Regions from separate parts of the Cobetia sp. ICG0124 genome, predicted to be linked through region 1. Evidence: riboswitches for the same ligand, from Rfam matches in the RefSeq annotation. Region 1 holds a riboswitch; the other holds the start of a gene.

Region 1 (15,942 bases):
CATCAGTTGCTCATAGGCAGCACGACGTTCGCTGGAGCGATCAATGATGCGCTGAGTCACGCGCTCGACGGTCGGATTGACGGACATGCTCTTACCTCATGGGTCAGGCGGCGCAGGGCGCCGAGGCTGGCGAAGAAAGCAGGCTACAGTAGCGCGTCACGTTGCTCAGGAAACGCATTTGTTCGAAATATTCGGTAAACTTAACAAAAAAACTGCTTGAAGACTGGACGACTTTCGGCCAAATTAACGTAAAAGCGTGTAGGATACTTTCATGAGCCACGTTGCCTGCACCTGCCATACGCCACAGGAGTTGAGTCATGACATTACGCGTCGCCATCAACGGTTTTGGTCGCATCGGTCGCAACGTGCTGCGTGCGCTGTATGAAGGCCAATACAATGATCGCATTCAGGTCGTTGCCATCAACGATCTGGGAGATCCGAAGCTCAACGCTCATCTGTTGAGCCGCGACACCGTGCATGGTCGTTTCGCCGAGACGGTCTCTCATGACGAAGAGAACCTGTTCGTCGGTGAAGACAAGATTCGTATCCTGGCGGAACGCGATCCGGCCAAACTGCCGTGGTCCAGCCTGAATGTTGACCTGGTGATGGAATGCACGGGTCTGTTCACCAAGCGTGCCGCTGCCGCCAAGCATATCGAAGCCGGCGCCAAGCGTGTGCTGATCTCCGCGCCGAGCGGTGATGCCGATGCCACCATCGTGTTCGGTGTCAACGAAGACACGCTGAAGGCGGAGCATCAGGTCGTGTCCAACGCGTCCTGCACCACCAACTGCCTGGCACCGGTCGCCAAGGCGCTGAACGACGAAGTCGGCATCGAGAACGGTCTGATGACCACCATCCATGCCTACACCAACGATCAGAACCTGTCGGATGTCTACCACTCCGACCCGTACCGTGCCCGCAGTGCCACGCACTCCATGATTCCGACCAAGACCGGTGCCGCGGCAGCCGTGGGCCTGGTGCTGCCGGAACTCAATGGCAAGCTGGACGGTCTGGCGATTCGCGTGCCGGTGATCAATGTCTCGCTGGTCGATCTGACCTTCACGGCCTCTCGCGAGACCTCCATCGAAGAGATCAATGCCATCGTGACCAAGGCTGCCGAAGGCTCCAGCGTGCTGGCCGTCAACGAGCTGCCGCTGGTGTCCATCGACTTCAACCACGATGCGCATTCCTCCACCTTCGACAGCAACCACACTCGCGTCAGCGAAGGGCGTCTGGTCAAGGTCATGGCGTGGTACGACAACGAATGGGGCTTCTCCAATCGCATGCTCGACACCGCACTGGCCATGCAGGCCGCCAAGTAAGGACAGGCTCCCCCCAGGTGAGGACGAGTGGCCCGAGGATTCTCGCGTCGCGCTCAGGCTCCACGGACAAGGCAATGTCACTCGTCCCCTCTCAATCGTGTGTCGGTCAGGGTTGGCGCCAAGACCGGCTTCGATGCTGCTCGGAATGACATCGCGTCATCCACTCTTTGAACCTCCCAGTCATGGGAGGTTTTTTTTTTCTCGGCAGATCTCTTGACTTCCAAAGCAGGCTGTCTCAGATGCACGATGCCATTCGCGAAGCCCACGAACTGATCGGTGCGACGCTGCGCGATCCCGGGACACAACGTCAGGGACGCGTGGTCGGCATGGATCTCGGGCGTGTGCAGCCGGCCATCTATGTTCTCTGGCAGGAGAGTGCCGCCGCAGAGCGCATTGACATGACGCCGGATGACTTTCGTTCATTGCTGGAGCACTCCCGCGCCCGTTGAGGATGCCTCGCGCTTCCTGTCGCATCTCAATGACCAGGAGCGGCAAAGACTGCTTGAATCGGCACGCGCCAGTGCCGAAACCCAGTCGCCCTGGGAGCCGGATATCTACTATGAGCATCCAGATGGGGAAACCCGGCGACTGGCCTGCGTGGCCTTGCCCCAACCGATGGACCCCATCGATGGCAGCGTGACATGGAATGGTTACTGTGACGACATCACGGCGCGCCATCACATCGAGCGGGCGCTGCGTCAGAGCGAGGAGCGCTATCGATTCATTCTCGATTCCGTCAGCGACATGGTCAGCATTGAAGGCAGTGACGGGATCTGTCAGTACATCAGCCCATCCGTCGAGAGGCTTTGCGGGTTTGGCGTGAATGACATCGAGGGCAGCGAGATCAAGCTGCTGATTCATCCGGATGACAGAGACCGCGTCGCCAGGAAGGTCCATCGTTCCGCCTGCCTTGGAGAGGTCTTTCGTGTCGACTTCCGAATTCTCCACAAGCAGGGCCATACGCTGTGGTTCGAATCCATCTCCACGCCCTCGATGGACCCCAAGACCGGCCGCTATCTCCGGATTCTGTCGGTCTCGCGCAATATCAATGAACGCAAGCTGATCGAACAGCGGCGCGAGCATGAAGCCATGACGGACGCGATGACCGGTGCCATGACCCGCAGCTGCTTCCTCTCCATGCTGGATACGTTGCTGGTATCCGCCTCGCGGGACCAGATTGCCCTGGTCCTGTTCGATGTGGATCACTTCAAGCGGGTCAATGACAGCTTCGGTCATGCCGCCGGGGACCAGTTGTTGAGTGGGTTGGGCGGCATCTGTCAGCAGCAATTGCGGCGCAATGACTATTTCGGGCGATTGGGGGGCGAGGAATTCGGCATCTTGCTGGCTGATGCCGGGGTCGCTACCGCTGTCGGCATGGCAGAGCGTCTGCGTCAGAAGATTGCACAAGGAGTGGGCGATGCGTATGTTACGTGGCTGGTGCGCCGGAAGTCTGTTGTTTGCACAATCGGTGCTGTCCGCGGGGCAGGCATTGGCGGCCGATGATGGCACCCTCGTCGACCGTCTCGAAGGGCCGCAGGTCGTCACCGAGGTCGTGACCTATCGTGCCAATGGTGAGGAGCATGTCGGGCTGATCGCGCGTGATGCCAAGGCCAAGGGGCGTCGCCCCGGCATACTGCTGGTCCATGAGTGGTGGGGGCTCAACAGTTATGCTCGCAAGCGCGCGGAGCAGCTGGCGGGGCTCGGCTATGTCGTGATGGCGGTAGACATGTACGGTGAAGGCCGCACGGCGGAGCATCCCGAGGATGCCAAGGCCTTCTCGTCGGCGGTGATGAGTGACTGGCCGAAGGCCGAATCCAGCTTCAATTCGGCGCTGGCGGTGCTGCGTTCTCGCCCCGAGGTGGATGGTGACCGCCTTGCGGCCATCGGCTATTGCTTCGGGGGAGGTGTCGTGTTGAACATGGCGCTTTCCGGCGCTCCGCTCAAGGCTGTCGTCAGCTTCCACGGCAGCCCTGGAATCGCCGTCGAGAATCCCGAGCCCTTCGCCGGACGCGTCGTGATCCAGAATGGCGAGGCGGATTCTCTGGTATCGCAGCAAGGATTGGACACGCTGCTGTCTACCTTTGAATCCCTCGGTACGCGGACGACCCTGATCCAGTATCCGGGGGCGAAGCATGCGTTCACCAATCCGGAGTCGGATGCCAAGGCCGCCAGGTACGACCTCCCGCTCGGCTATGATGCGTCGGCGGATGCTGCCTCCTGGCAGGTCATGCTCAATCTGTTCAATGGCGTGTTCAAGTCACCGAAGAATCCAGCTCCTTGAGCGAGAGCACCTGATGCGCGAGACGAATCATGTCCGGATCACCCGTATGCTTGCTGGACACATCCGACAGCTTGATCACCGGCACCCAATCCTGACCCTCGGGCCGGGCTTCCGTCATCTTGATGACCATGTTCATCGGCTGGGGGCCGACGTCATTGGTGAAATTGGTGCCGATCCCGAACGACATGCCGATACGACCGGCACAGTAGCGCACGATACGGTCAACCTTGTCGGTATCCAGACCATCCGAGAAGATGATCGTCTTGGTCTTGGGATCAATGCCCAGCGACTCATAGTGGCGAATGGTCGCTTCGGCAAACTCGATGGGATCACCGCTGTCGTGCCGTACCCCATCAAACAGCTTGGCGAACTTCTTGTCGAAGCTTCTGAAGAAGGCACGACTGGTAAAGGTATCTGAAAGCGCGATCCCCAGATCACCCCGGTAGACCTTCACCCAGTTTTCCAGCGCCAGGATGTTGGCCATCTTGAACCCGAAGCGCGCTGCATGAAACATGAACCACTCGTGAGCATGCGTCCCGATGGGCTTGGTGCCATGACGCTGGGCCATGTGGACATTGCTGGTGCCGATGAAGCAGCCACGGCCCTGTTCCTTGAGGGCGGCCACTACCTGATCATGGACCGCATAGGAATGGCGACGACGCGTCCCGAACTCGGCGACACGTACCCCCAGACGCTTGTAGTGCTCGATCTTGGTCAGCGTACTGTCACGCACGCTCTTGTCGCTGTCACGCTGATCGCCACCAAGGCGGTACCAGAGCTCACTGATCATCGCCATCAGCGGGACTTCCCACAGGATGGTGCGGTACCAGTAGCCCTCGATATGGACCTCAAGCTCCTCACCCGACTGGGTGATGGTGATTTCCGCGGGATCGAAGCGAAAGCCGGCAAGAAAGTCACGATAGGTGGGGTCGAGGAAGGGGCACTGTTGCTCCAGAAACTCCTTTTCCTCAGCACTCAGCGCCAGGCGTGCCATGTCATCCACGGCCGCGCGCAGTGCTTCGCCGAATCCCGGGGGGAAGGCATGCTGGCCCCGGTTGATGAAGGCGTAACGGGTGCGTGCGTAGGGAAACAGTTTCACCACCGCGTTCTGCATGGTGAACTTGTAGAAATCATTATCGAGAATCGAGTGCAGCATCGAGGCTCGCTCAGGTATGAGGCGGCTCACAGGAGCCGGAATCGCTGGCGGGGAACTGGCATCTGGACGTGCTCTCGTCGATCAGCGCTGTCACGCCCGCAGAATGGGATGCGCTGGCGGGAAAAGAGTATCCCTTTCTGCAACATGCCTATCTTCGTGCACTGGAAGACAGCGGCGCGGCCTGCGCGTCTACGGGCTGGTACCCGGCGCACTTGCTGGTGCGTGACGAGTCAGGACGGCTTGTCGCCGGCTTGCTGCGCTATCTCAAGCTGCACTCGCGGGGCGAGTATGTCTTTGATCAGCAATGGGCCGAGGCGCTGGAGCAGGCCGGTGGGCGTTATTATCCCAAGCAGCTGTCGGCAGTTCCCTTCACGCCGAGCGCTGGTCCGCGGCTGGTCCTGGCCTCATCGGAGACGGGAGGCCCTTCCCGCCGAGCGTTGCTTGCCTGGTTGTGGCCCAGGCTTCAGGCCGGCGTGGCACCCGCCGTCGACGCAGGCGGGCCCTTGCGACGCTTTGAGCACAGTGGCTTTCATCTGTTGTTCGCGGATCTTGACGAGTGCCGCGACTGGCAAGCCGTCAGTCCGCAGCTGATGCTGCGTGGTGGCATGCAGTATCACTGGCAGTCGCGAGGTGAGCGAGACTTCGATGAGTGGCTGGGCAGTCTGCGCTCCAAGCGACGCAAGGAGATCCGCCGCGAGCGCCGCAAGGTGCTCGAGCAGGGCATCACCCTCGCGCGTCTCAGCGGTGAAGCCATCGGTGAGAGCGATCTCGAAGCTTTCCATCGCTGTTACTGCATGACTTATCTGGAGCGCGGACAACGGCCCTACCTGACACTGGCGTTCTTTCAGCGCTTAAGGCGCAGCATGCCCGAACAGCTGCTGCTGGTGCAGGCGCGTGATGAACATGGCGATCCTGTGGCGGCTGCGTTGTGCCTTGTCGGTGCCGATTGCCTCTATGGGCGCTGGTGGGGCAGTGAAGTGCAGGCGGACTGCCTGCATTTCGAGGTCTGCTATTACCAGGGGCTGGAGTTCTGCCTTGAGCGGGGACTGACGCGCTTTGATCCGGGCACACAGGGTGAGCACAAGATCAGCCGCGGCTTCTCGGCCTATGACACCTGGTCATTGCACTGGCTGGTACATCCCGGACTGCAGTCAGCCGTGGCTGACGCGCTTGAGGAGGAAGCGCGCTGGTTGAGCGGGGCGCGACGCCAGGTGGAGGCGATGCTGCCCTATCCATGTTCAACACCAATCTTGAGAAGACCACTCAGCAGTTCGACGACATGTTCTTCGCTCCGCTGCGTGCTTTCAGCGCCCTGAGCCTCGATTACAGCGAGAAGCTGGTCAGCGCCCAGATGGATCTGACCAAGTCCTACGTTGACACCTCCATGGCGCAGGCGCGTTCCATGCTCGAGATCAAGGACAGCGAAGGCCTGAAGAACTTCGTCAAGGAACAGCAGGAGACGGTCAAGTCTCTGGGCGAGAAGCTTCAGAACGACACCCAGAAGGTGGTCGAGCTGAACCAGGAATACGCCAAGAAAGGTCAGGAACTGGCAGAGAACAATGCCAAGTCCGCCTCCGAGGCCATGCAGAAAGTCGCCAAGTAAGCGGCTGCTGCTGACGCTCTCAGGCGAGCGTCTACAACGCCCATCCGGTCTTCCGGGTGGGCGTTCGCGCGTCTGGAGTCTTGAATCTGATGGCTCGTTGCGGGAGGAGGAAGCGTTGGCACCATCCCCTTGAGCGTCAAGGCAATGATGGCGGTGAGCGGGTAATATCGCAGTGAGCGCGCTGACGCTATCGGTCGGTCTTATCCGGCAGGGCTATCAGGCAGCGTTACCAGGCAGCGTTACCAGGTCATGTCACCGCAAGTGACGGTCATGGATGATCGAGCAAGGCTCCCCGGCGGCATATGTCGGGAGGCATCAACACAAGGAGTGTGTGATGAATTCTGTCAGTGCGGCATTGGCAGCATTAATGGACGCGGTATCCGGCATGAGTGGGCAATTCGGGGAGGGGGTAGCGTCTCATCTGACGTCGACAGCAGGGCTTCAGCGAGAACATGTCGAGACCCGCTATCAAGGGCAGATGATCGATTTCGATACCTTGCAGTGGCGTGTTCTCAATGACTCCGTGTGTGCCAACCAGCGGCAGAATGCCATGGCACATACCCGCTGCAGCCAGGCGGCCAGTGAGATGTTCGCTTCCACCTGTCAGGAAATGACCGCCAATCCTCCGACCCTGCCCTCCCAGCGTTACCACAGTACGCGGCGCATGGCCTGCCATGCGGCGGTCAGCTATCAGCCCAGCATCGGCAATATCCAGTGGGCTGAATCATCAGGTGCCGATCAACTGGCAGAGGCGGAATGCAATGCTGCCACAGCGGCGTTGCTGGGCAGCAGCGACCTTGATGCCATCCAGTATCAGCGCCGGGTCTGTGGCGGACGCTAGCGGCGAGCGTCGCCTTGGGCCACAATGTGCTGCCACGCCGCCGGTGATTGCCGGCGGCATTTATTCGATCAGTGACAGGTGATAGACATGGCACAGGCCACAGCGCGTCATATTCTCGTTTCCAGCGAAGAACAGTGTGCAGCTCTCAAGACCGAAATCGAGAACGGCCGCGATTTCGCTGATGCCGCTCGCGAGCACTCCTCCTGCCCGTCCGGTCGCAGTGGCGGTGACCTGGGCGCCTTCGGCCCGGGCATGATGGTCAAGGAATTCGACGAAGTCGTGTTCAGCGCACCGATCAACACCGTGCAGGGCCCGGTGAAGACTCAGTTCGGTTATCACCTGCTGGAAGTCACCAGCCGCACGTGATCTCTGGATCACGCTCATGACACGTCATGAGCGGTTGGCAGTCTACCTATACCTCCTGATAGAGCTGGCTGCCTTCGCGCTTGAACTTGTCAGCCTGCTCCTGCATGCCGGCCATCACGCTGTCGGCGTCACCGGTCAGGCCGTGTTCGTTGGCGTAGTCGCGGACTTCCTGGGTGATCTTCATCGAGCAGAACTTCGGCCCGCACATGGAGCAGAAGTGGGCGACCTTGGCCGAATCCTTGGGCAGCGTCTCGTCGTGGAAGCTGCGCGCGGTGTCCGGGTCAAGGCCCAGATTGAACTGGTCTTCCCAGCGGAACTCGAAGCGTGCCTTGGAGAGTGCATTGTCACGACGTTGCGCGCCCGGATGCCCCTTGGCCAGATCCGCGGCATGCGCGGCGATCTTGTAGGTGATGATGCCAGTCTTGACGTCGTCCTTGTTGGGCAGGCCCAGGTGCTCCTTGGGGGTCACGTAGCAGAGCATGGCGCAGCCGAACCAGCCGATCATCGCGGCACCGATACCGGAGGTGATGTGGTCGTAGCCCGGGGCGATGTCGGTGGTCAGCGGGCCGAGGGTGTAGAAGGGCGCCTCGTCGCACTCGCTGAGCTGCTTGTCCATGTTCTCCTTGATCAGGTGCATCGGCACGTGACCCGGACCTTCGATCATGACCTGGACATCGTGCTGCCAGGCGATCTTCGTCAGCTCGCCGAGCGTCTCGAGTTCGCCGAACTGGGCGGCGTCATTGGCATCGGCCACCGAGCCCGGGCGCAGGCCATCGCCCAGTGACAGGCTGATGTCGTAGGCCTTGCAGATCTCGCAGATGTCCTCGAAGTGGCGATAGAGGAAGCTTTCCTCGTGATGCGCCAGACACCACTTGGCCATGATCGAGCCACCGCGCGAGACGATGCCGGTCACGCGGCTGGCGGTCAGCGGCACATAGCGCAGCAGGACGCCGGCGTGGATGGTGAAGTAGTCGACGCCTTGCTCGGCCTGCTCGATCAGCGTGTCGCGGAAGATCTCCCAGTCGAGATTCTCGGCCACGCCATCGACCTTCTCCAGCGCCTGATAGATCGGCACCGTGCCGATGGGCACGGGAGAGTTGCGCAGAATCCATTCACGGGTCTCGTGGATGTTGGCGCCGGTCGAGAGATCCATCACGGTGTCGGAGCCCCAGCGGATCGCCCAGGTCATCTTGTCGACCTCTTCCTCGATGGAGGAGGTGACCGCCGAGTTGCCCAGGTTACCGTTGACCTTCACCAGGAAGTTGCGGCCGATGATCATCGGCTCGCTTTCCGGGTGATTGATGTTGGCGGGAATGATGGCGCGGCCACGCGCGACTTCCTCACGCACGAATTCGGCGGTGATCTCGTCGGGCAGGTTGGCGCCGAAGCTGTGACCCGGGTGCTGGTGGCCCAGAATGCTCTCGACGGAGTCGCTGCCCTGATATTCCTCACGCAGCGCGATACGACGCTGATTCTCACGAATCGCGATGTACTCCATCTCCGGCGTGATAATGCCCTGGCGCGCATAGTGCAGCTGGGTGACATTCTTGCCCGGCAGGGCACGACGCGGGCGGTGGTCCAGCTCGAAACGCAGGGACGACAGGCGCAGGTCGGCCTGGCGCACGCGACCATATTCGCTGCTCAGCTGATTGAGCTGTTCGGTATCGCCGCGCTCCTCGATCCACTTCTCGCGCAGTGGCGCCAGCCCGCGACGAATGTCGATCTCGACCGCCGGGTCGGTGTAGGGGCCGGAGGTGTCGTAGACGACGATCGGCGGATTCTCTTCCAGACCGCTGGAGGTCTGGGTCGGCGAGCAGCCGATCTCGCGCATGGGCACGCGGATGTCCGGGCGGGAGCCTTCGATGTAGATCTTGCGCGAGCCGCTCAGCGGCGCGATGGCGGCGGCGTCGACTTGGGCTTCACTGGCGAGATGGCGACTGCCATCCTTGCGACCGGCACGTGCGCGCGCCTTCGGCGCAGCCTCAGGCTGGGGGGCGAGCGACGGTTCTGCGGCGTTGGTGGCTTGCGGATCTTGAGTCGTGGGGGTAGTGCTCATGCAGGTCTCCTCAAAGGGCGACGTCACGGCAGACGTCATCATGGGAAGACCGTGCGCAGGGAGAGGATGGCCATCGCCGACTCCTTGCCAACAGGTGGCCCGGGAGCGAGGCGGCCGCGGGCAGCGGCTGACCATCAGCTTGATTCCTACGCCGGTCCTAACCGGTTCAGGTTCCACGGGACCCCTTGCTGGCAGCCTCGCCCATTTGGCGGCGAGGTGATGCATGCAGGATCTCAGCCGGTTCCACCGGCACCCCGTCAAGCGTGCTCAGAATTCAATGCGGGCATGGGCGACGGCCTGCCACGGATCAGTCGCGATCAAGGCCCATCTGCCAGAAGTCGATCTCGAGACGCGTCGCATCGCGGAAGACATCCACCAGCTCGCCCAGCCGGCGCTCCGAGACCTCCGAGAGCCGAGCGTCCAGCCATTCACGTTCGGCGTCCACCGCTTCCTTGAAGTCATCGCTGGAGTACATCGCGATCCAGTCCGCGTACGGATTGTCCTCGATCTCGGTGGTGTCCTGATCCAGCAGCCACTCGGCGATCTCGCCGTAGCCGATCAGGCAGGGCGCGAGCGCCACGTGCAGATCGAGAAGATCGCCGCGCTGGCCGCAATCCAGTACGTAACGGGTATAGGCCAGGGTGGCGCGGGATTCCGGCAGCTCACTCAGGTCATCCTCGCTGATGCCCCACTCGCTGCAGTAGCCGATATGCAGATCGAGCTCGGTATTGAGGATGGTGTCGAGACTGGCCGTGGCCTGACGCAGCTCCGCGAGGGTGCGGCTCTTGTAGGCGGCAAGCGCCCAGGCGCGCGCGAAGTGGATCAGGAACAGGTAGTCCTGCTGCAGGTAATGGCGGAAGGACTCCTCTGGCAGACGACCTTCCCCGAGCTGGCGAACGAAGTCATGCTCGAGATAGTCGCGCCATTCCTCGGCGCAGGCACTGGTCAGGTCTGAAAAGCTGGGCATGGAAGAGGTGAAGATGATGTGCGGCAACACTTCGCGCTTGATCCCTACGCCGGTACTAACCGGATCAGGTTCGGCGGGATCGTCATTCACGCACCTCGATGCAAGGCCTCGAACAGTGCGAATGACATCTCAGCCGGTCTTACCGGCACCCCGTCAAGCTGTGACTCAGACGTCACGATATCTCGAGTGTAACAGTCCTGCGGTGCAGGAAAGATGTCATGCAGGCTGACAGGAGGAGAGGTTCGCCATCAGGGCTGGGAAGTGTCGCCTCAGGCGCACCAGATCGTGAGGCTCATCGACATCCCAGCTGACAGGCAGGCAACCGACGCTTCTGCCTGCCTGAGCCAGCAGTGCAAGAGTCTCCCGGCTCACGTCGGCATGGCTCCAGTGATCCAGCTGGAAGGCCGCCGGGCAGGCTGCTTTCAGGCCAATCAATCCGTATCCCCCGTCTTCGCTGGGCTGCAGCACCGCCTCATGGTCATGCAGGCACCGCGCCGCCTCGCGCAGACGTTGACTGTCCAATGCGGGCAGGTCAGAGCCCATCAGCAGCACGGGGCCTGCGGGCAGGTGGCGCAGCATGGCCTGATGCATGCGCTCCCCAAGCCCACCCTGTGGCTGTGCCTCGAGCGTGACGCAACTGATCCTCAAGGTCCGTCAGCAGGGCTGCCTGCTCAGGTTGCTGCCGGGCGTGCTCGGGGGAGGGAGTCAGCATCACGACCACCTTGCCGAGGCGTGAGGCGCAGGCCTGCTGAACGATTCTGCGCAGCATGCGCGAGTAGAGGCGTGCCGCCCCCTCGGGACCGAGGGCAGGGATCAGCCGCGTCTTGCATTGTCCGGCCAGTGGCAGGCGGCCGAAGATGATGAGCGTCGGGCGCATGTCATACGCGGCCGTGTCGGTTTCCCTGTCAGCAAGCGAGGCTTCAGGCATGAGGCAAGCCACGCTGTTCACACGCCTGAGCGGCGGCACCATAACCATAGAGGCGCGCCAGACGGACAGGAGATACGCCACCCCAGGCTGCCAGGCGCAGCCCCCACATCTTGAGGATGGTGCGACAGACGCCATGGGTTTCCCAGCGTCTTCCACTGGTAGTGACTCTGGCGGAGAGGTTCAGCGGCGAGGTCAGTCGCTTGAGCCTGACGCTCAGCTGGATGTCCTCCATCAGGGGCACGACGGGAAAGCCCTCGATGGCCTCGAAGGTGGAGCGTCGTACGAACTGGGTCTGATCACCCGTGCTGATGCTGGTCAGGCGTGAGCGCAGATTCATCAGCGTGGCGATCACGGGCAGCAGCGGAGAATCTCCTTCGATGTCGACATCGAAGCGACCCCAGTCGCACTCGCGATGCTCGACGAGGGTCTCTGACAGTACCGAGAGGACATATGCCGGCAGGCGCGTGTCAGCATGCAGGAACAGCAGCCATTGGCCACGAGCCTGAGAGGCACCGGCGTTCATCTGCGTTGCCCGGCCCGGATCACTGCTCAGGCAGCGATCGCACAGCGGCGTTGCCAGCTCGCGGGTAGTATCCGTGGAGCCGCCATCGACCACGATGACCTCGCAATCCCCGCTCGCGCGCATTGGGCTCAAGGCGATCAAGGCCGAGACGATACCGGATGCCTCGTTGTGGACTGGCATGATGATGCTCAGCCACGGGGGGCGCGTCAGGAGGTCACTGAGAAAAGGTGATCCGATAGAGTCCTGAGGCTCCGGTATCGCTGGTCAGGTAGAGGCTGCCATCCTTGCCGAATGCTACATCCAGTGGGCGTATCCAGCGCTCGCCGCTGCTGCTGTCCTGCAGGCCGGTCAGTACCGGCACTAGGCGTGCTTCAGTGTCTGGCGTCGCCAGCTTGAGGCCCAGCAGGCGAGGCTCACGACGACTGGCGGGGTCTCCCCACGCCTTGCCGGACGGTGCCGTGCCCCAGCTGCCGTGGACTGCCACCACGACATCCATGTCAGCAGCCAATGGATGCCCTGGCGGTACCACCGCGATTCCCATCGGCGCACTGCGAGCGGGGATCTCGGCCAGTGGCGGTGCAATCTCGTCACGCTCGCGCGGTGAATCGCTCGTGATGCAATCATCTGCCTGCCAGCGGCCATCGATCCACTGATACCAGGGCATGCCATGGAAGCTGCCTTCGCGGGCAGCGACCACCAGCTCGCGGGGATGCTCGTAGCCCCAATGGTCCGGTCCGTTGTTGGTGGCCAGCAGGCGCGTCTCTCCTGTCGCCAGTGCCTGCCAGACCAGGCCGACGGGGTTGCGCAGACCACTCGCCCACGCACGCCACTCGGGAGGCTCGCCACTTTCCTCAAGGCGCATCACTCCCCCACGGCGCTGTTGCTGTGGATAGCGAGGCGAGGTGCCCGCCAGATATTGATCGGAGCAGTTGCCCTGGATCCCCAGCGCCAGATACAGGCCATTGTCAGGGCCCAGGCTCAGCGTACGCGAGTTGTGGCCGCCGCCGCCGGGAATCGCGATCACGCGGTGGAAGTCGCTCGGGGCAAGGGAGATCCCGGGATGGTAGTCCGCGACCAGCAGGGCGTCCGTGGTCGCGACATACAGGCGCGCATCGCGGACGACGGCAGAGTGGGGATAGCCTTCCAGCTCGACCAGCACTTCCATGCGCTTGAGGCTGCCATCATCGGCCAGCTGGCCTCGGTAGAGCTTGCCGGCCCGCGAGCCGATCAACACCTCATCGTGAGCGGTGAGGTGCAGCATGCGAGGCGCCTGAAGCGATGCCAGCCGAGTCATGCCGGCCCCTGGTGGCAGCCTCAGGGAGGGGGCGTCCTCGGGAACTCAGGAGCGCTTCGCGTTGCGGCGGCGGTACTTGAGGTGGCGGCGCCAGCCCTTGAGGGAAAGCCAGGAGTCGTCCCGAGGATAGAAGCGCTTCTCACGCCAGCCCGGCTGCTCGTCCAGTTCTTCCGGGCTCTTGCGCCAGCGCTTGTATTCCCATTGATACTGCGCGGGCGCCAAGGCGATCGCGGCTTCCACTGAGGCATTCACTCCCCGCGCCGAGATGACCTCGTCTTCAGTGTAGACCGCCTCATCCGCGGCGAGGAAGTGGATGGCGAAGCCATGGCCATCTTCCAGGCGTTGAGCGACACCGGTCACCACGCGGGCGTCGGTTCTCGCCACCAGCTTGGGGAGCAGAGTGGCGGTGTAGGCGGGGCGGCCGTAGAAGTCGGCGAAGACACCGCTGCCGCGTCCCGGTTCCTGATCCGGCAGGATGCCGATCGCCTCGGCGCGCTTGAGCGCCTTCAGCAACGCTGCCACGCCGCGGGAGTTGGTAGGCACCAGTCTCGCCCCCATGCGCTCACGCCCGTTGCGAATGATCGGGTCGAGCCGCTCGAACTTGGGCGGCTCGTACATGGCAGTGAAGGGGAAATGGCTCGAGAGCCAGAAATTGAGCACTTCCCAGTTGCCGAAGTGCGGCGCCAGCACGATCACGCCACGTCCCTCGGCACGGGCTTCGTCGAGCAGATTGCGACCGTGCACCTCGAGAATCGAATCGCGCACCGCGTCTTCATCACCCAGCCATACCTTGCCCAGCTCCAGCATGGTGGCGGTGGAGTGCGCGAGGCTCTCGGTCACGAGGCGTGCGCGTGCCTCACGCGGCTGATGAGGGAAGGCCTGGCCAAGATTTCTGCGCGTGACGCGCCGTTCCCGCGGATTGAGCAGTTGCACGAGACGCGCGACCGGGCGCGCCATCCACCACAGCTGGCGGGTGGTCAGGCCCGAGAGTCGCTGCCATAGCCAGGCGACGGCGTTGGCCTTGAGAGGTAAAAGGCGTTGTTCCATGGCCTTTTCAAAACGCTTGAGAGTCTTTTCCATCGTCACACATGAAGTTCCGGTGGTCTGGCGTGAGATACCGCACTGGTCAGAGGGCGAGTCCTGCGCTGTGCCCGTTATGCGCGACGCATGGCAGTCAACCGGTGCTTCATCTGGTGCAACGACGCAAGCCATGTCCGCAGACCGGTCAGCGTCCGCCTGCCGACGAGCGTGATTACCTGCGGTGTGGCGAATGTCATCTGCTGTATCTCGCGCCCTCTCAACGACTGGATGCCCGCGCAGAGCAGGACATCTACGACCAGCACGAGAACGACCCGGCAGACCCGCGCTATCGCACCTTCCTGTCCAGGCTGTTCACGCCGATGTGCGAGCGGCTGGCGGCCGGTGCCAGCGGGCTCGATTTCGGTTGTGGGCCGGGGCCAGCCCTGGCACGGATGTTCGAGGAAGTCGGCCACCCGATGGCATTGCATGATCTGTATTACCACCCGAACCCGGCAGCGCTCGCCCGTCAGCATGATTTCATCGTCAGTACCGAGGTGATCGAGCATCTCTACGCGCCCGGCGATGTCTTCCGTCAGTGGCTTGGGTGTCTCAAACCCGGTGGCCTGCTGGGGATCATGACGCAACCCGCCGCGGATGATCTGGATGCGCTCAAGCGTTGGCACTATCTGCGTGACCCGACCCATGTCTGCCTGTTCAGCCCGACGACCTTCGCCTGGCTGGCGCGGACCCATGGCCTGGCCTTCGAGCAGGTTGCGAGCGATAGCGTCATCTTCCGTGTTCCTGACGCAAAAACACTTGGATTTGGCGCAGACTGTCACTATATTGCCCGCGCCTTGCGAGATTCCTGCAGGGCGCTTCCCTCTCCCGTAGCTCTCCGCACCTTGCGGCATTGGCCGAACGCAGTCCTGCGCCTGGCCGAGGAACTGGTCATGCCCCGTCATCTGTTGTTGATGTCTCTCGCGCCCTTGCTGGGCCTTGCCTTGCTGGGGATCGGCAATGCCATGCTGACTTCGCTGGTCCCCCTGCGGCTGTCTGCCGCCGGTGTCTCGAGCGAGGCGATCGGCCTGATCAGCTCCGCCTACTATCTGGGGCTTGGACTGGGAGCGCTGGTCAACGACCGCCTGCTGCTGCGCATCGGACACATCCGCGCCTACGCCGGCTTCGCCTCGCTGGTGGCAGTCGCCGCCCTGGCCATGGGACTGGGGGATCATCCCGTGGTGTGGTTCCTGCTGCGCATGATGATCGGCTGGTCGCTGGTCGGCGTCTATCTGGTCATCGAGAGCTGGTTGCTGAGTGCCGCCGACCCCGCCGTACGCGGACGCCTGCTGGCGCTTTACATGATCGTGCTTTATGGCGCGGGCGTGCTGGGGCAGCTGCTGCTGGGAGTAACCGCCATGCTGAGTCTCGAGGCGGCCTTCATGCTGGTGGCGATGCTGGCGGCGGCGTCCGTATTGCCGCTGGTGCTGCTGCCGCGCGTATCACCGCTGATCGAGCAATCCGAGCCGTTGAGCCCCTGGCGTCTGATTCGCATCACGCCGACCGGCGTGTTTGGTTGCCTGGCCTC
Region 2 (15,942 bases), 1.3 Mb from region 1:
AAGATCGGCGGCTTGTCGGGATAAAGCTCTCCCCCGCGATGCGGCAGCCACCAGTGGCCGGTGACCCACATCTCGAGACCGTTGAGCGCGAAGCGTGGCTCATCCGCCGGCCAGGGCATGCGCATGCCGAGCCCGATGGCCGACACCAGCAGATACAGCAGCGCAAGGCTCCACCAGGGGTGACGGGCGAGGCGTTGATAGAGACCACTGGCCGCCTGCTGGCGTGAGGCGCGGTCCCGCTTGATCAGGCTCAGGTTGCGCAGATAGATGAGGAGTCCGGCCCCCTGGCCGGCGATGAACACCGGGTCCTGGCGGTGGATGGCATACGCCAGCAAGGTCATGCCACCTGCCAGCGAGAACCACCAGAAGGCGCGCGGCACGATGGAACGACGCGCCTTCTCGCTGGCCAGCCACTGGATGATGAAGCGCGCCGAGAACAGCGCCTGACCACCGAAGCCGAGGGCCACCCACCACGGATTGACATCCATCAGTGTGCTCCCCGCGCCACGCCGGCGTGGTCTCACTGACGGCATTGCCGGAGAGATTCTGCAGCGGCGAGGGCAGGCGCGAGCGACGCACCAGCCACATCACGCCGATGATGTCGCTGATGCCGACCCACAATCGATCGAAGAAGCCGTACTTGGAAACCCCGGCGACACGCTCACGATGGCGTACCGGCAAGGACTGCACCTTGCCGCCCTGGGCCCGCACCAGCGCAGGCAGGAAACGGTGCATGTGATCGAAATACGGCAGACGCAGGAAGACGTCACGACGTGTGACCTTGATGCCGCAGCCGGTATCCGGCGTATCGTCATGCAGCAGCGCCTGGCGGATGGCATTGGCCAGTCGGGAGGACACGCGCTTGACGGCGTCATCGCGGCGTTCGGTGCGATGCCCCGCCACCATGTCCAGTCCCTCGAGACTGGCCAGTGACAGCATGTCCGGCAGGTCTGCCGGGTCGTTCTGGCCATCACCATCCAGGGTCGCCAGCCATTCGCCACGCGCCAGACGTGCGGCCTGCCACAAAGAGGTGCTCTGCCCGAAACTGGTGTCATGGTGATAGGGACGCAGCCGCGAATCTTCCAGGGCTGCCTGCGTGAGCCAGCGCCAGCTGTCATCGCTGGAGCCATCATCGACCACGATGATCTCGTAACGCCGACCGGCGAGTGCCGCATGCACCTCGGCGATCAGCTTCGGCAGGTTGTCTCGCTCATCACGCCCGGGTATCAGCACCGAAATCCCCTCGCTCGAGGAATCCTCCTGCCAGTGGTCCCGCCCCCACTGCCGGCGCTCGGCCGGCGTCAAGAATGACCAGACCACACAGCGACTGATCTTCTGTCCCTGGGACATCTCGATCACCCGCACCTCGCTGGCACCGCTTGCCGCCAGTGCCTGCTTGATCCCCGGCAGACTGCTGGCATGCGCCACCAGCGAGCTGAACCACAGACAGCGCGACGCCACGTCACGACTCTCGCTGACCATGCGCGTCACGAAGGCTTCCTCTCCTCCCGGACACCAGAGTTCGGCCGCCTGACCTGCGAAATTCAGCGCGGGTGCAGGTCACTGCCGGTCAGTGCCCCACGCGCGTTGGCACGCTGGTCGACTCGGCGCGCCTGGGCACGGCGTGCCGTGGGACGCTCGATGGCCAGCGGGCAATTGCTGCAATAGCCAAGGCATTCGATACGGTAACGCACGCAGCATACCTTGCGGGGCACATGCCGTTCGCCATGGCGGTCCATCACCTCGCTGACCGGCTGATACAGCGGATTGCGCCGCCCGTCCGCCAGCACCCTGGTCGCCATCAGCTGGCGTGCCGGCGCGGCCTGCGCGACCCACCCCTGCTCCTCCAGCATGCCGACGATGTACACGAAGTAATGTGCCGCGTTGCTCCAGAAGACCTTGGGACCCAGCGGGGTATGCGGCACGAGGCGCTCAATGACGGCCTCGAGATGTGCCAGATAGCCCTGGAAGCGCACCTGCAGCCGCGCCTCCTCCTCTGCCGCCGCGATATCCGCCGTGAGGCTGACGCCCTGACCTGCCGCGTCATCGAGTATCAGCTGGGTGACCACACCATGCTCGCCAAGGCGCAGCGAGAGATGGCGCAGCTCCAGCGGCAGTTGATGATCGAGCAGCAGATTGGCCGCCAGCGGCAGCGATACCATCGAGGACAACAGGTACTTGGACCACTGGGAAAGCAGTGCCCGCTCATCCGGTGCCTCCGCGCCCGACTGCCCCTCGTACTGCATGCCATGTGCGGCGATGCAGGCCGAAAGCCAGCCGGGGCTGAGCACATCACGTGCCGGCACGACACGGTCCAGCGATGACTCGCCACCTGCCTGCGCCTGAGCGCTGGTAGTGATCAGGTCCCGATAAGCAACCATCGGACCGGCAAAGAGCGGGGAAAGCGCGTCGATCATCGGTAGGCTCGCAGACATGAGGAGACGGACGGTGCCTCACATACTAACGAAAACTATTAGCATTTGCATATCAAAAAAGCGTGATGGACCATCAGGAAGCCGCGCCGATCCGCTCGGAATACTGCTTGTCTTCATAGCGATGCAGCGGCGCATCCTCGCCACAGTCCGGCGTGGTCTGGAAGGTCTTGCGCACGTCGAGCACGCCCAGGCTCTGGATGGTGCGACGCCCCAGCAGTACCGGGTAATTCATGCCATCACGATCCCGCAGACTGAACTGCTCCTCGTAACGTTCGCCCCCCATGCACAGGGTCATCAGGACCACCGGGCGCGTATCACGTCCGCCGGCACCGGAGACGGTCAGGTCACGATAGAGCGGGCGCTCGAAGGAATTCTCGACCATGTCGCCGCTGGCCTCATCCTCGACCTCCACGTCAAAGCGCACCCATTCCTCGTCGTCACGCGTGAACGTCTCGATGTTCTCGGCGTGCATCGAGGATGTCAGCGCGCCGCTGTCCAGCTTGGCCTTGACCAGCACGCCCCAGGGCTCGATGGTCGCCTTCTCCACCCAGCCGAAGACCTTGTCCTCCTCGGCCTGAGCCGCCGTTGGCAATGCCAGCGAGGCGATCAGCCCGAGCCCGGCACGACAGGAGGTCCCATGCAATCCGCGCTACGTGATCTACTTTCCGACTGGAGCCTGTTTCTCGGCTGGTTACTGCTCATGCTGCCGTCACTGGTCTGGGTCCTGCGTGACCTGACGACCAGCAATGCCCATCTGGCGCCGATGATGAAGTGGGTCTGGGGGCTGACCACGCTGTACTCCGGAATAGTGGGCCTTCTCGTCTATCGCTTTGCCGGGCGCCGCCAGATCGCGGACAACCGTGATGCACGCAAGGGACTGAGAAGCGTCGCGCACTGCTATTCGGGCTGTGGACTCGGGGAGTTCGTGGGGGTTGTGCTGGCGGTGGGTCTGCTGGCACTGGGCAACTTCGCGACGGCGATCATCACCTTCCTCTTCGCCTACCTGTTCGGCTTCCTGCTGACCGTCGGCCCGATGCTTCAGGCCGGCAGCGATGACAAGCGCAAGGTCATCCAGGATGCGTTCAGAAGCGAGACCGCCTCGATCTTTGTCATGGAGCTGGTGGCCATCTCGGTCGACCTGTGGCTGGGAGGCAGATCAGGCATGCATGACGCCCTGTTCTGGAATTCGATGGTCATCTCGCTGAGCCTTGGCCTGCTCGCCGCCTGGCCCGTCAATGTCTGGCTGGTGAAGCGTGGCATCAAGGGAGGCATGGCCGACCCACGCGAGACGGACCCGCATGCCCAGCATCACGCTCACTGCTGAGCCAGTCGCCGTGATGGCTCGGTCAGACGAACTCGCCATTGTGATGGACCTGCTGCACGTCTTCGCAGTCATCGAGCATCTCGAGCATCTTGTTGAGCAGCTCGGCGTCGTCACCGCTGACCTCGGTGTGGATCTGCGGGATGAAGCTGATCTCGTCGACTTCGAAATCAAGGTCTTCCCCGAAGAGGTCGGTCAGTGCGCCCTTGGCCTTGAAGTGCTCGGTGGTCGGCGTCAACACGGTGATGATGCCGTCATCCAGCTCGATGTCGCTGACATCGACGTCAGCTTCCATCAGTGCCTCGAGCACCTTCTCCTCGTCGTCTTCTGCCCCCTTGAAGGACAGGATGGCGCGGTGATCGAACATGTGCGAGACCGAACCCTGGGCGCCCAGCTTGCCCTTGCCCTTGTTGAAGCAGGTACGCACTTCACCGAAGGTACGGTTGTTGTTGTCGGTCAGGCAATCGACGATGACCATGACATTGCCCGGACCGAAACCTTCATAGCGGGCCAGCGCGAAATCTTCACCGCCGGCGCCCTTGGCCTTGTCGATGGCCTTGTCGATGACGTGAGTCGGCACCTGATCCTTCTTGGCCTTCTCGATCAGACGACGCAGGCTCAGGTTACCGTTGGGGTCGACACCACCGCTCTTGGCCGAGACGTAGATCTCGCGTCCGTAGCGTGAATATACGCGCGCCTTGTTGAGTGAAGTACGCGCCATTGACTCTTTACGGTTCTGGAATGCTCTTCCCATGCAAGTCGACTCTTGTCCGCCTGAATTCAAATGCCCTTGCGATCGTGTCGCGGGACCTGATGCACCGCCGCCTCACAGGCAGTTGGTCGGCTTGGGCAGTCCTGCCAGGCGCGCGCCCACCTTGGGGGGACTGTCAGGAAACAGGCGCATCAGATGCAGCGAGCGCCCCTTTTCCGGCCCGAAGCGCTGGGTCATCGCCTTGGTCAGCGGCCGCATGGCCGGGGAAAGCGAGAAACGCTGATAGAAATCCCGCAATACCTCGATGACCTCCCAGTGTTCAGGGGTCAACTCACGGCCTTCTTCCGCCGCCAGCCGCTCGGCCAGCGCAGGGCTCCAGTCCTCGAGATCCACCAGATACCCCTCGGCATCCAGACCGATCTCACGTCCGTCGAGAGAAAGCGTACGTACCGTTTCACTGCTGGCCATGCGCCGCGCCGCTCAGAACCAGGAGATCGTCTTGTCCGCGGCCTCGGTCAGCGCGACGAAGCCATCCACGTCCACCACGATCACGCTCGCGCTACAACGGCCCGACAGGCCACGTGACTCGAGATCCTCACGCAAGGCGAACAGACGCCCCTCCAGGCCGACGAAATAGTGCTCCGCGCCAGCCAATGCGCCGTTGACACCATCCTCGATCAGCAGCAGCTGGTCCTCGGGTCCCATGGCATTGAGCGCATCATCCAGAATGCGACTGGAAAATGGCGAGCGATTGAGAAGATGAAGATTCATGCAATTATCCAGTCAAGGGAGGCAGGGAGCATACCAGCCGCACGCCCGGGCGTCAGGCAGGCCTCAGAAGCTCAAGACCCGCGAGAAGGCGCCGGTCAGCACCACGATATCGTCGTGCTCCATCAGGGTCACCGGCAACAAGGCGATATCCTCGACGCTCAGGCCCCGTGCGCGCAGGGCGGCGGCATCCACATAACAGCGCTGGACATCGTACATGTCCAGCGCTGCCAGGAGATTGTCACTGCCCTTCTGCCCCAGCGCGCCCGGTTGCTGGCCTTCCAGCAGGGCCAATACGCCATCCCCACTGAACAGCAACCCGACCTCGCGCCCGAAGGCCGCCGCGACCATCGCCGCCTCCAGCCCCTCGCGCAGCCAGCTGCTGCCATGCGGCGCGTGACGCAACAGGATCAACAGATCGCCTCAGCGCGAAGGTGATCAGGTGGTCATTCTCGAGCGTGGCTTCCACCAGCTGCCCGAGTCCGGTCAACTCGAAGGGCGCCTCGAGGGTCGCCCCCTGCTTGCCGTGTCGCGCGGCTTCACGCTCATCGAGCATGCCACGCCTGAGCCCGGCTGCCACGCACACCTGCAGACGGGTCTCGCCCTGCTCCGCCAGCGCGATCCAGCGGTCCCGCAGATGTGGCTCATCCTGAGGAGGTGCCATCATCGTCGCCGCGTTGTAGACGCCGTCGTGATAGAAGAACACCGTGCTCAGACGATGCCCGCGGGCCAGCAACGCCTCGGCGAAGCGCAGGGCCGAATGACTGGCCTGCTGACTGTAGGGACCGCCGTAGACGGCCAGAGCGTAACGCATGTGAACCTCGAGTCGTCTGACGATCAATCGTCGGATGCAAAGCCCAGCAGCGCCAGCAGGCTGACGAACATGTTGTAGATGGAGACGTACAGGCTGACCGTCGCCAGCAGATAGTTGGTCTGCCCGCCATGGATGATCTGGCTGGTCTCGAACAGGATCGCCGCGGAGGCGAACAGCACGAAGCCGGCCGATACTGCCAGCGCCAGACCACTGATGTTGAAGATCATCGCCGCCAGCATCGCCAGAATCAGCACGATGGCACCCGCGAACAGGAAGTTGCCAAGGAACGAGAAGTCCTTGCGCGTCACCAGTGCGACCGCGGACAGACCGGCGAAGGTGATGCCTGTCATGCCGAGTGCCGTCATCACCAGCTGAGCGCCGTTGGGCATGCTCAGGTAGGCATTGAGCACCGGGCCGAGCGTGAAGCCCATGAAGCCGGTGAAGGCGAAGGTGGCGAAGATGCCAGCGGTGGAATTCGCGGTCTTGTGGACCAGGAACATCAGACCGTAGGCACCGATCAGCAGCACGAAGATGTTCATGCGGCCCACGCCCATGCTCATCGCCACGCCAGCGGTGAGCGCAGAGAACAGCAGCGTCATCGCCAGCATCATGTAAGTGTTGCGCAGTACCCGGTGGGTACTGAGTGAGCGGCTCGCGGTATCCTGCGAGACCTGCCAGGAGCTGTTAGCCATGGTGTCTATCCTCAGGTTGCTACGATGGATGCATCGAATTGACCCCAGCATGCCCGTCGGGGTTTCCCTAATCAAGAGACAGGACGATGAAAAGCCCGTTTCATGCAACTATCCAGCGCGCAAAAGGCAACCTCATCCCCACTCTCCCCGCACAGTGTAGCACTCGCTACCTTTCAAGCATCTGAACGGAAAGGAAATTTACCCCAAGTCCTTGACGCGGCCAGAGAAATCCGTAGTATTTCATCCCGTGAGTCGGAGGGATGGCAGAGCGGTTGAATGCACCGGTCTTGAAAACCGGCGTAGGTTAATAGCCTACCCAGGGTTCGAATCCCTGTCCCTCCACCACCTTGAATTCCAAAAGCCCCGTCTACTTCAGGTAGACGGGGCTTTTTCGTGCCGCAAGTGATTGTCCGCGATGGCTTTTCCGAAGATTTTTCTTCGCCCACCTCTTGCTATTCTCATCAGTTTCGGTAGTATTTCGCTCCGTGAGTCGGAGGGATGGCAGAGCGGTTGAATGCACCGGTCTTGAAAACCGGCGTAGGTTAATAGCCTACCCAGGGTTCGAATCCCTGTCCCTCCACCACCTTGAATTCCGAAAGCCCCGTCTACTTCAGGTAGACGGGGCTTTTTCATTGCCCTCCTCCCCTTGAAAAATCGAGACACCATGCCATTTTCCGCCCTTGGATTGAGCGACCCCATCGTCAAGGCTGTTACCGAGCAGGGTTATCAGACCCCGACCCCGATTCAGGCGCAGGCGATTCCCGTCGTGCTGGCCGGCGACAACCTGATCGCCGCCGCGCAGACCGGCACCGGCAAGACGGCAAGCTTCGTGCTGCCCCTGCTGCAACAACTGATAGACGCCCCCGAGGTCCGCGCCAAGCGAGTGCATGCCGTCATCCTGACGCCGACGCGTGAGCTGGCCATCCAGGTGGAAGACAACATCCGCCAATATGCCGCACATCTCACGCTCAGCTCCATGGCGATGTATGGCGGCGTGGACATCGCCCCGCAGCAACAGCGCCTGATCGAAGGCGTGGACATTCTGGTCGCGACGCCAGGGCGTCTTCTCGACATGTTGACCCGACGCGCGATCCATCTCGACGAGACACGCACCCTCGTCATCGATGAAGCTGACCGCATGCTCGACATGGGCTTCATCGCCGACATCAACAAGATCGTCGAGAAACTGCCCAGCCAACGTCAGAATCTGCTGTTCTCCGCCACTCTGTCGACCCAGGTACGCATGCTGGCCAGAACGGCGGTGACGGACGCCGTGGAGATTTCCATCGCGCCGGAAAACACCAGCGCTCCCGAGATCACCCAGAGCCTGATCACGGTCGACAAGGAATTCAAATCCGCGTTGCTCAGCCACCTGATCCAGAGTGGCGACTGGCAGCAGGCGCTGATCTTCATCGAGACCAAGCGCGGTGCGGCCAAGCTGGTCAGCCAGCTGGAGAAGCGCGGCATTGGCGCCGAATCCTTCCACAGCGGACGCAGCCAGGCGGTCCGCGAGCAGCTGCTGGCAGACTTCAAGGCAGGCAAGGTGCCATTTCTGGTGGCGACGGGCGTCGCGGCGCGCGGCATCGACATCGATGACCTGCAGCGGGTGGTCAACTATGACCTGCCGGATGAGGCAGAGAACTATGTGCACCGTATCGGACGCACCGGACGCGCCGGAGCAAGCGGTGAAGCCATCTCACTGGTATCGCGTGATGATTTCCGCAACCTGTGCGCCATCGAGCAGCATCTGGGCAACTTCATCGAGCGTGTGGTGATCGAAGGGTTCGAGCCCGGACTCGCCGTGCCCGCCTCGATACCGGCCCCAGCTGGTTGTCGCTGACGAAACGATTGCAGCCTTCGCGCTTGGCGCGGAACAGGTTGACGTCCGCCTTGGCGATCAGGCTTTCCAGATCCTTGTCCCCGGACTGGCGTTGGGCGACGCCGATCGAGAGACTGACATCGAGACTGTTGATGCCGTCATTGATGACGAAGGGCAATGCCGAGGCCCCCTTGCACAGACGCTCCGCCACCTGGTCGGCGCGCTCACCATGCAGCCGCGGACTCAGCAGCACGAACTCCTCCCCGCCATAGCGACCGATCAGATCCTCTCCGCGCAGGATACTGCGCATGCGCTTCACCAGCTCCTTGAGCACCTGGTCGCCCGCCGCGCGTCCCCAGGTCTCGTTGATCAGCCCCAGGTGGTCGACATCCACCATCATCACGCTGATGGGCTGTGTTCCCATCAACATCTCACGCCCCTTGTCGATCAGTTCCGCGCGACTCAGCGCCCCGGTCAACTCATCGAACCGCTCGCGTGACTCGAAACGCTGGCGCAAGCGATCCGCCGACCACCCCATCTGTACCAGCACGAGGGTGAAGAACACGGTCAGAACGCAGAGATTGATCAGTCGGAACGCGAATGCCCACCCGGGCGGTAGCGGATTGGCCACCCCCTGGAACATCAGCACGACATAGGCCAGCAGCGGCATGCTCAGGCAGATGAGACACAGCAGCAGACGTCGCGTGAAGGGCATGCGAATGCAGTAGATGCACAGCAGCGCACCGAAATAGAAATAATCGAAACCGGGGGCTGGACCGAAATAGCCCAGAGACAGACTTATCTGGGCACAGGTACCCAATGCCAGCAGGTTGGCGGCCAGCACCTCTCGGCGCGCGCGATGCAGCTGCAGACAGACAAGGTCCACCACCAGCATGCCCAGATCCAGCGCCAGAATGCCCATCTCTCCCAGCCAGAGCATCAGACCGGCATACAGCAGGTGACTCGCTATCGCGAGCACATACACCACATTGAAGGTGGCGTGGAAGGTCTTCTCGTCCTCGGTGAGGCCTGGTGGGAAATCCTCGAATCGCAACAGCCAGCGCGCAAGGTGTGGATGTGGACTGCCCATGAGACTATCTCCTTGTCAATGCAGGCGCAGCCCCACCTTGGTGATGCGATTGCCCTCGACCTCATTCACCACCCAGTGAATGCCATGCCAGTCGACATCATCCCCGACCACCGGCACCCCGCCGACTCTGCGGGTGATGAACTCGGCGATGGTCAGGTGCTGCTCGCCCTGAGAGAGCGTCAGTCCGTAGACATCGGCGATATCCTGCATGTTGGCATCCCCTTCCAGGGTGAAGGTGCCGAAGAAGGCGCGCTGTTCATGCTGCAGACTCTCGCCATTGAACATGCGATTGAGGCTTGGCACATCACAGGAGCGCCCGACGACGCACAGCACGTCCTTCTGATGCAGACAGGTGCTGCCCTTGGGATGGATCAGCACCTTGTTGCGGAACAGTGCCCCGACCTTGGCCCCGGAGGGGAAGCGCAGCATGCGCAATGCCACGCCTTCCAGCGCCGTGTTGTCGACCCGGTAGACCAGCATCTCGTAATCGTTGACGGGCATGATGCCCAGCAGATTGCGGCGGCTGGGCTGTGCACCCGGCGGCACCACCACCCTGAGCTTGCGCGCCATGGGAGCCAGCGACGAGCCCTGCACCAGCAGCGAGATGATCACCACGAAGAAGGCGACATTGAAGTAGACACCGGCATTCTCGACCCCGGTGATCACCGGGAAGATCGCCAGCACGATCGGCACCGCCCCCCTCAACCCGACCCAGCTGATGAACCACAGCTCTCGCCAGCGGAAGCGGAAGAAAGGCTTGAGACACAGGATCACGGCCAGGGGGCGCACGAACAGGATCAGCGCCACACTCAGAATGGCGGCCGGCAGCGCGAACTGCAGCATCGTGGAGGGTGAGACCAGCAGACCCAGCATCAGGAACAGCACGATCTGGGACAAGTGGGCCAGTCCGTCATGCACCGGCAGGATGTGTTCGAGGTGGCGCCCCGGATGATTGCCGATCATCAGGCCACACAGATAGATGGCCAGGAAGCCACTGCCACCGAGCTCATTGGTCGTCGCGAACAGACTCAGGCCCAGCGCCAGCGCCAGCAGGGAATAGAGGCCGGGCGCCAGATCCAGATAGCGCATCAGACGGGCGATCAACCAGCCACCGGCGATCCCCATGCCCGCGCCGACCCCGAACTGCAGCGCGAAGCTCATGAGTCCGGCGGCGACCCCCGACAGCTGTCCGGTCAGTATCTCGGCCAGAGTGATGGTGAGGAAGATGGCCATCGGGTCGTTGGTACCGGACTCGATCTCCAGCGTCGCCCCGACCCGCTCGTTGAGGTGCACCCCCTGCCCGCCCAGCAGCGAGAACACGGCGGCGGCATCGGTGGAGCCGACGATGGCACCGACCAGCAGGCCTTCGATCAGGGTGAGGTCAAACAGCCACATGGCCAGCAGCCCCACCAGCCCGCTGGTCATGAAGACCCCGACGGTCGCCAGCACCAATGCCGGCTTGAGACCCGCGCGGAAGGTCGAGAGACGGGTGCGCAGACCGCCATCGAGCAGAATGAGTGCCAACGCCAGATTGCCGATCAGATACGCGGTAGAGGCATCATCGAACTGGATGCCGAGCACGCCATCCTCCCCCGCCAGCATGCCGAGTCCCAGGAACAGCAACAGCAGGGGCATGCCGAGACGAGCCGAGACCCGACTTGCCAGCACGCTCAAGGCGATGAGCATGCCCGCCAGCAAGAAGTAATAGTTCAGATTCTCTACCACGTGTGCTCCCCCGCCATTCCCGGCACCAAGTCTCGAATCACGTCTGCGACGGCCCAGAGACAGTATTCCATGTCAGCGACGAGGCTGCAGAGAAATTTCTCAAATATTCATGGACTTGCGATCAACATGTCAGGCTTCTCGGCGACACCCAGGCCGGGGCTGCCGCCAGCTCGGCGTAGCGGGTCGGACCGAAGGCTTCCATCGCCCACAACAGGGCTCGGCACAGCTCACGCTGACCGTCGATATCGACCATGCGCCCATGACGCGAATAACCGGCGAGGAAGGCCTCACGCTGACTCGGCGTCTCCAGCAACAACTCGATCAGTGCCCAGTCGAACTCGATCGGGGCCCACACCAGAGCCTCCCAGTCGCTCCATACCCAGCCGGTGGCGGCGCACAGATATTGGTCCGCGCGCAGGTCCGGCAGACTCCAGACGGCGCGAGCGGGATGCGAGAAGGTGCGTGATGGCAGGTCCCCCAGCTCGTGGGACAGGGGATGGCGCGCGAGAAAACGCGTCACGCGGGCATTCCAATGCAGCAACGGCATGGGCTGGGCAAGGGGCTGACCAAAGCCGGACACGGTGTCCTGATGCAGCCGCCCGACCTGATCTCCCAGCAACTCACAGAAGGTGTCACTGAGATCACTGGGCTGACCGCTGGACCACGGCAGGTGCCAGACGGGCGCGCCATCGAGACGTCCCAGATAGGTCAGCGGCAGCGGAGGGATGGGCAACCGCGCCGGCAACGCGCCCGCCAGCCGTGTCAGGGCCTCAGGTTGCGCCCAGCGATCGGCGCCGAAGACACCGCGCATCGCTCGCCAGAAGGGGTCGTGATCCGGGCCGGTTCGCGCCAGCTTGATCAGGCCGGGGGTGCCGCCACGCTGCCGCCACAACCAGTTGGCACTATCCGGCCAGGCAAGTGCCAGCGGCTCCAGCGCATGCCCCAGATAGGTGGAAAGACGGCGAGTCAGCGCATCCTCCGGCCAGCCATTGGGCACGGACCGGCGGGCAGGTGACGGTACACTGTCGGCCTGGATGGGGGTGCCCGAAAGTGGGCTGAGAGCCGATGCGTCACGTCGCATGGCAACCCCTGGAACCTGATCCGGTTGATACCGGCGGAGGGAATTCCGGTCACCTGCCCAAGCGTCAGGCGCCCTGCGTGCTTCCTCCCCTCGGCATGCCGCCTGACCACGGATGACACTGTGTCGCTGGGACTCTCCCTCAACAACGCTCGCATCGATTACGCCAGCCATACGCTGTTTCGTGATCTGTCGGCGCGTCTGGATGCCGGAAGCTGGACGGCCCTGCTGGGCCGCTCGGGCTGTGGCAAGAGCTCACTGCTGCGCCTGCTGGCCGGCCTCGAGATGCCCGACCATCACACGCTGGAACTCACCACCGATGACGGCAAGCCACTGGCGGGTCGCGTCGCCTGGATGGCGCAGCAGGACCTGCTGCTGCCCTGGCGCCGGGTGCTGGACAATCTGTGTCTGGGAGATGACCTCCATCGTCGCCCTCGCGATACCGAGCGGGCCCGCGAACTGCTGGCAGCGGTGGGTCTGGAGGGGCGCGAGCAGGCCTGGCCAGACGCCCTCTCCGGCGGGCAACGCCAACGCGTTGCATTGGCGCGAACGCTCTATCAGCAGGCTCCGGTGGTGATGATGGATGAACCCTTCTCCGCAGTGGACGCCATCACGCGACTCGAACTGCATGATCTCGCCAGCCGGCTGCTGGACGGACGCACCGTGCTGATGGTCACGCATGACCCGCTCGAGGCGTTGCGCCTGGCCGACCAACTGCTGGTGCTGCGTCCGGGCCGCGACAGCCAGCAGGGGGCAGTGCTCGACTGCCTGCCCGGGCTCTCGCCGCCTCGCCCGGTGCCGCTGGACCTGCCCGCCCTGCAGCAGGCCCAGTCCGAATTGATCACACGCCTGCGCGACGGCGAGGAGACGCCATGAAACGCCTGCATGCCCTGCGTCATCTCGCCATCAGCGCCGCCGTCCTGCTGGGACTCTGGCAACTGGTGATCATCACCACGGCCGTGCCGCCCTACATCCTGCCAGCGCCACTGGCAGTCGCGGAGGTGCTGGTCCGTCAGGCCCCGATGCTGGCACACCACGCCGGCATCACCTTCGCCGAGATTCTTGGCGGGCTGGTACTGGGGGTCCTTCTCGGGCTGAGCACCGCGCTGGCACTGGCGTTCATCCCTCGTCTGCGGCGCACCCTGCTGCCATTGCTGCTGATCAGCCAGGTGATCCCGCTGTTCGCGATCGCTCCACTGCTGGTGCTGTGGCTGGGCTATGACATGCTCTCCAAGGTCGTGATGGCCACGCTGATCATCTATTTCCCCGTGGCCTCCACCGGCTACGACGGCTTGCGCCAGACTCCTCAGGGCTGGCTGGATCTCGCCCATACCCTGGGTGCCAGCCCGTGGCGACTGCTGCTGCATGTCCAATTGCCCGCCGCGCTGCCGGCATTGGCCTCCGGCGTGCGCATGGCAGCGACAGCCGCCCCCATCGGGGCCGTCATCGGTGAGTGGGCCGGCGCAAGCCAGGGCCTCGGCTATCTGATGCTCAATGCCAATGCCCGCATGGAAATCGACCTGATGTTCGCCGCCCTGCTGGTGCTGGTCGCCTTTTCGCTGCTGCTGTATTTCACGCTGGATGCCCTGCTGCGTCGCCTGATGCCCTGGCATCGAGATCGCCTGACCCGTTTGAACTGAGCCGCCACCGATGCCAAGCCCCTCACGCACCTCAAGGTCATGCTCGACTGGTACACCAATCCCGGCCACGGGCCGCTGGTGCTGGCTCAGGAACTGGGCCTGTTCAAGCAACATGGTCTGGACGTCGAGCTGATCGCTCCGGCAGACCCCAGCGTCCCCCCCAAGCTTGCCGCAGCGGAGCGCGTCGACATCGCCATCAGCTATCAGCCCCAGCTGCACCTGCAGGTGGATCAAGGGCTGCCGCTGGTGCGCATCGGCACGCTGGTGGCCACCCCGCTCAACGTGGTGGTCGTGCGCGCGGACAGTGACATCCAGTCGATGGCCGACCTCAAGGGCAAGCGTGTCGGCTATTCCGTCGGTGGCGTGGAGGAAGTCCTGCTGTCCACCATGCTCCAGAACAGCGGCCTGACACTGGATGACATCACCCTGACCAACGTCAACTTCTCGCTGACGCCGTCACTGCTGACCCGCAAGGTCGACGCCGTCACCGGGGCATTCCGCAACTTCGAACTCGCCCAGATGGCACAGGAAGGCGTCAAGGGCCGCGCCTTCTACATCGAGGAAGAAGGCGTGCCGACCTATGACGAACTGATCTTCGTCGCCAACAGCGACAGCTATTCTCGCAAGCACGAGCAGTACGCCGCCTTCCTGTCCGCCGTCGGTGAAGCCACCGCCTGGATGATCAACCACCCTGACAAGGGCTGGAAGCTGTTCCGCGAGTCCGACCCGGCACTCGATACCGCGCTCAACAAGAAAGCCTGGTATGCCACCTTGCCGCGCTTCGCCCTGCGTCCGGCCGCACTGGATGCCGGCCGCTACCGTGACTTCGAGAACTTCCTGTACGAGCGCGGCATGATCAAGCAGCGCCAGTCACTCGACCACCTGGCCATCGACGTCAACGCGCGCCTGAGCCAGACGCCGCGCCAGCCACGCCATCAGCACAGGCTGGATCACCAGCGCGACCACCAGCACCGCCACGAGCAGTGGCATGCCCTCAAGGGCGCCACCCGGCGAGCTGACCAGCAGCGCCGCCCCGAGATAACTGCCCGCGGCAGAACTCAGGTGCTGAACGGCGCTCTGGGTGCTGGTGAAGGCGGCCCGCTCGTGCTCGGCAGGAATGAAGCTGTTGAGCGTGTTCTGTGCCACCCGCCGCGCCGAGGAGAACAGCATGTAGGCACCAAACCCCACCCACACCAGCGACGGCCCCGGCGAATGAAGCAGGAAGGCCCAGCCCACCAGCGCCGTCAGCAGACAGGTAATGGTGCCGGGCCAGACACTGCCGAAGCGATCACACAGCCGCCCGGTCAGCTGCATGCCCACCAGCGACAGTCCCCCTCCGATCATGTAGAGCCCGCCGAGATCCTCGCGAGGCAGATCGAGATTGAACAGCAGATAGCTGGAGAGATTGGGGATCACCAGGAAGTTGCTGAACATCGCGGTGGCGATCAGCGCCAGCCCGAGCCGGTGATTCGGCTGCGCGAGAATGGTGGCGATGGAGGTACCGGCGCGACTGCGAGGATTGTCCAGATGCCCCCGGATCGGCGGCAGCACCCAGGCCAGCAACCCGCAGACCAGCAACGCCAGCAGCGCAACGGCCCGGAACGGCGCCTGCCAGCCAAAGCCTTCGGACAACCACAGCGCGAAGGGCAGCCCCAGCACCGAGGCCACCGAGAAGGCCCCCATCACCATCCCCATGGCGCGCCCACGCCGGATTCCCGGCACGACATCGATCACGATGGCCAGTGCCGTGGCCGCCGCCGGCCCACCGAACAGCCCGCCCAGCATGCGCGCGGCCAGCAGCGTCTCGAATCCGGTGGCGAAGCTCGCGATCAGATGACACAGCGCAGC

What was found. A riboswitch is a leader RNA that binds a small molecule or an ion and turns the genes downstream of it on or off. The one in region 1 is predicted to bind thiamine pyrophosphate.
Region 2: another riboswitch for thiamine pyrophosphate. It lies ahead of CU110_RS10010 (ABC transporter ATP-binding protein); the one in region 1 lies ahead of tenA (thiaminase II).

The regions. Positions count from the first base shown of each region.
Region 1 covers NZ_CP024893.1:866,943-882,884, forward strand. The annotation lists gene edd (phosphogluconate dehydratase) at 1-87, opposite strand, end outside; gene gap (type I glyceraldehyde-3-phosphate dehydrogenase) at 318-1,322, shown strand; gene CU110_RS03925 (hypothetical protein) at 1,562-1,771, shown strand; gene CU110_RS03930 (GGDEF domain-containing protein) at 1,731-2,825, shown strand; gene CU110_RS03935 (dienelactone hydrolase family protein) at 2,776-3,603, shown strand; gene pncB (nicotinate phosphoribosyltransferase) at 3,575-4,759, opposite strand; gene CU110_RS03945 (GNAT family N-acetyltransferase) at 4,828-6,075, shown strand; gene CU110_RS03950 (phasin family protein) at 6,039-6,362, shown strand; gene CU110_RS03955 (hypothetical protein) at 6,697-7,203, shown strand; gene CU110_RS03960 (peptidylprolyl isomerase) at 7,291-7,569, shown strand; gene thiC (phosphomethylpyrimidine synthase ThiC) at 7,616-9,625, opposite strand; TPP riboswitch at 9,752-9,892, opposite strand; gene tenA (thiaminase II) at 9,933-10,592, opposite strand; TPP riboswitch at 10,617-10,755, opposite strand; gene CU110_RS03975 (DUF2064 domain-containing protein) at 10,809-11,183, opposite strand; gene CU110_RS03980 (TIGR04283 family arsenosugar biosynthesis glycosyltransferase) at 11,513-12,223, opposite strand; gene CU110_RS03985 (hypothetical protein) at 12,258-13,304, opposite strand; gene CU110_RS03990 (lysophospholipid acyltransferase family protein) at 13,383-14,417, opposite strand; gene CU110_RS16535 (MFS transporter) at 14,531-15,942, shown strand, end outside.
Region 2 covers NZ_CP024893.1:2,148,762-2,164,703, forward strand. The annotation lists gene CU110_RS09925 (lipid-A-disaccharide synthase N-terminal domain-containing protein) at 1-488, opposite strand, end outside; partial or broken gene CU110_RS09930 (RlmF-related methyltransferase) at 772-1,548, opposite strand; gene fhuF (siderophore-iron reductase FhuF) at 1,545-2,417, opposite strand; gene CU110_RS09940 (RimK/LysX family protein) at 2,509-3,078, opposite strand; gene CU110_RS09945 (DUF4396 domain-containing protein) at 3,073-3,759, shown strand; gene CU110_RS09950 (YebC/PmpR family DNA-binding transcriptional regulator) at 3,782-4,510, opposite strand; gene CU110_RS09955 (TusE/DsrC/DsvC family sulfur relay protein) at 4,583-4,936, opposite strand; gene tusB (sulfurtransferase complex subunit TusB) at 4,949-5,239, opposite strand; gene tusC (sulfurtransferase complex subunit TusC) at 5,303-5,650, opposite strand; partial or broken gene tusD (sulfurtransferase complex subunit TusD) at 5,679-6,050, opposite strand; gene CU110_RS09975 (Bax inhibitor-1/YccA family protein) at 6,074-6,742, opposite strand; tRNA gene CU110_RS09980 (tRNA-Ser) at 6,997-7,087, shown strand; tRNA gene CU110_RS09985 (tRNA-Ser) at 7,235-7,325, shown strand; gene CU110_RS09990 (DEAD/DEAH box helicase) at 7,407-8,582, shown strand; gene CU110_RS09995 (GGDEF domain-containing protein) at 8,500-9,651, opposite strand; gene CU110_RS10000 (potassium/proton antiporter) at 9,667-11,376, opposite strand; gene CU110_RS10005 (hypothetical protein) at 11,498-12,373, opposite strand; TPP riboswitch at 12,403-12,516, shown strand; gene CU110_RS10010 (ABC transporter ATP-binding protein) at 12,578-13,330, shown strand; gene CU110_RS10015 (ABC transporter permease) at 13,327-14,094, shown strand; partial or broken gene CU110_RS10020 (ABC transporter substrate-binding protein) at 14,134-14,733, shown strand; gene CU110_RS10025 (MFS transporter) at 14,965-15,942, opposite strand, start outside.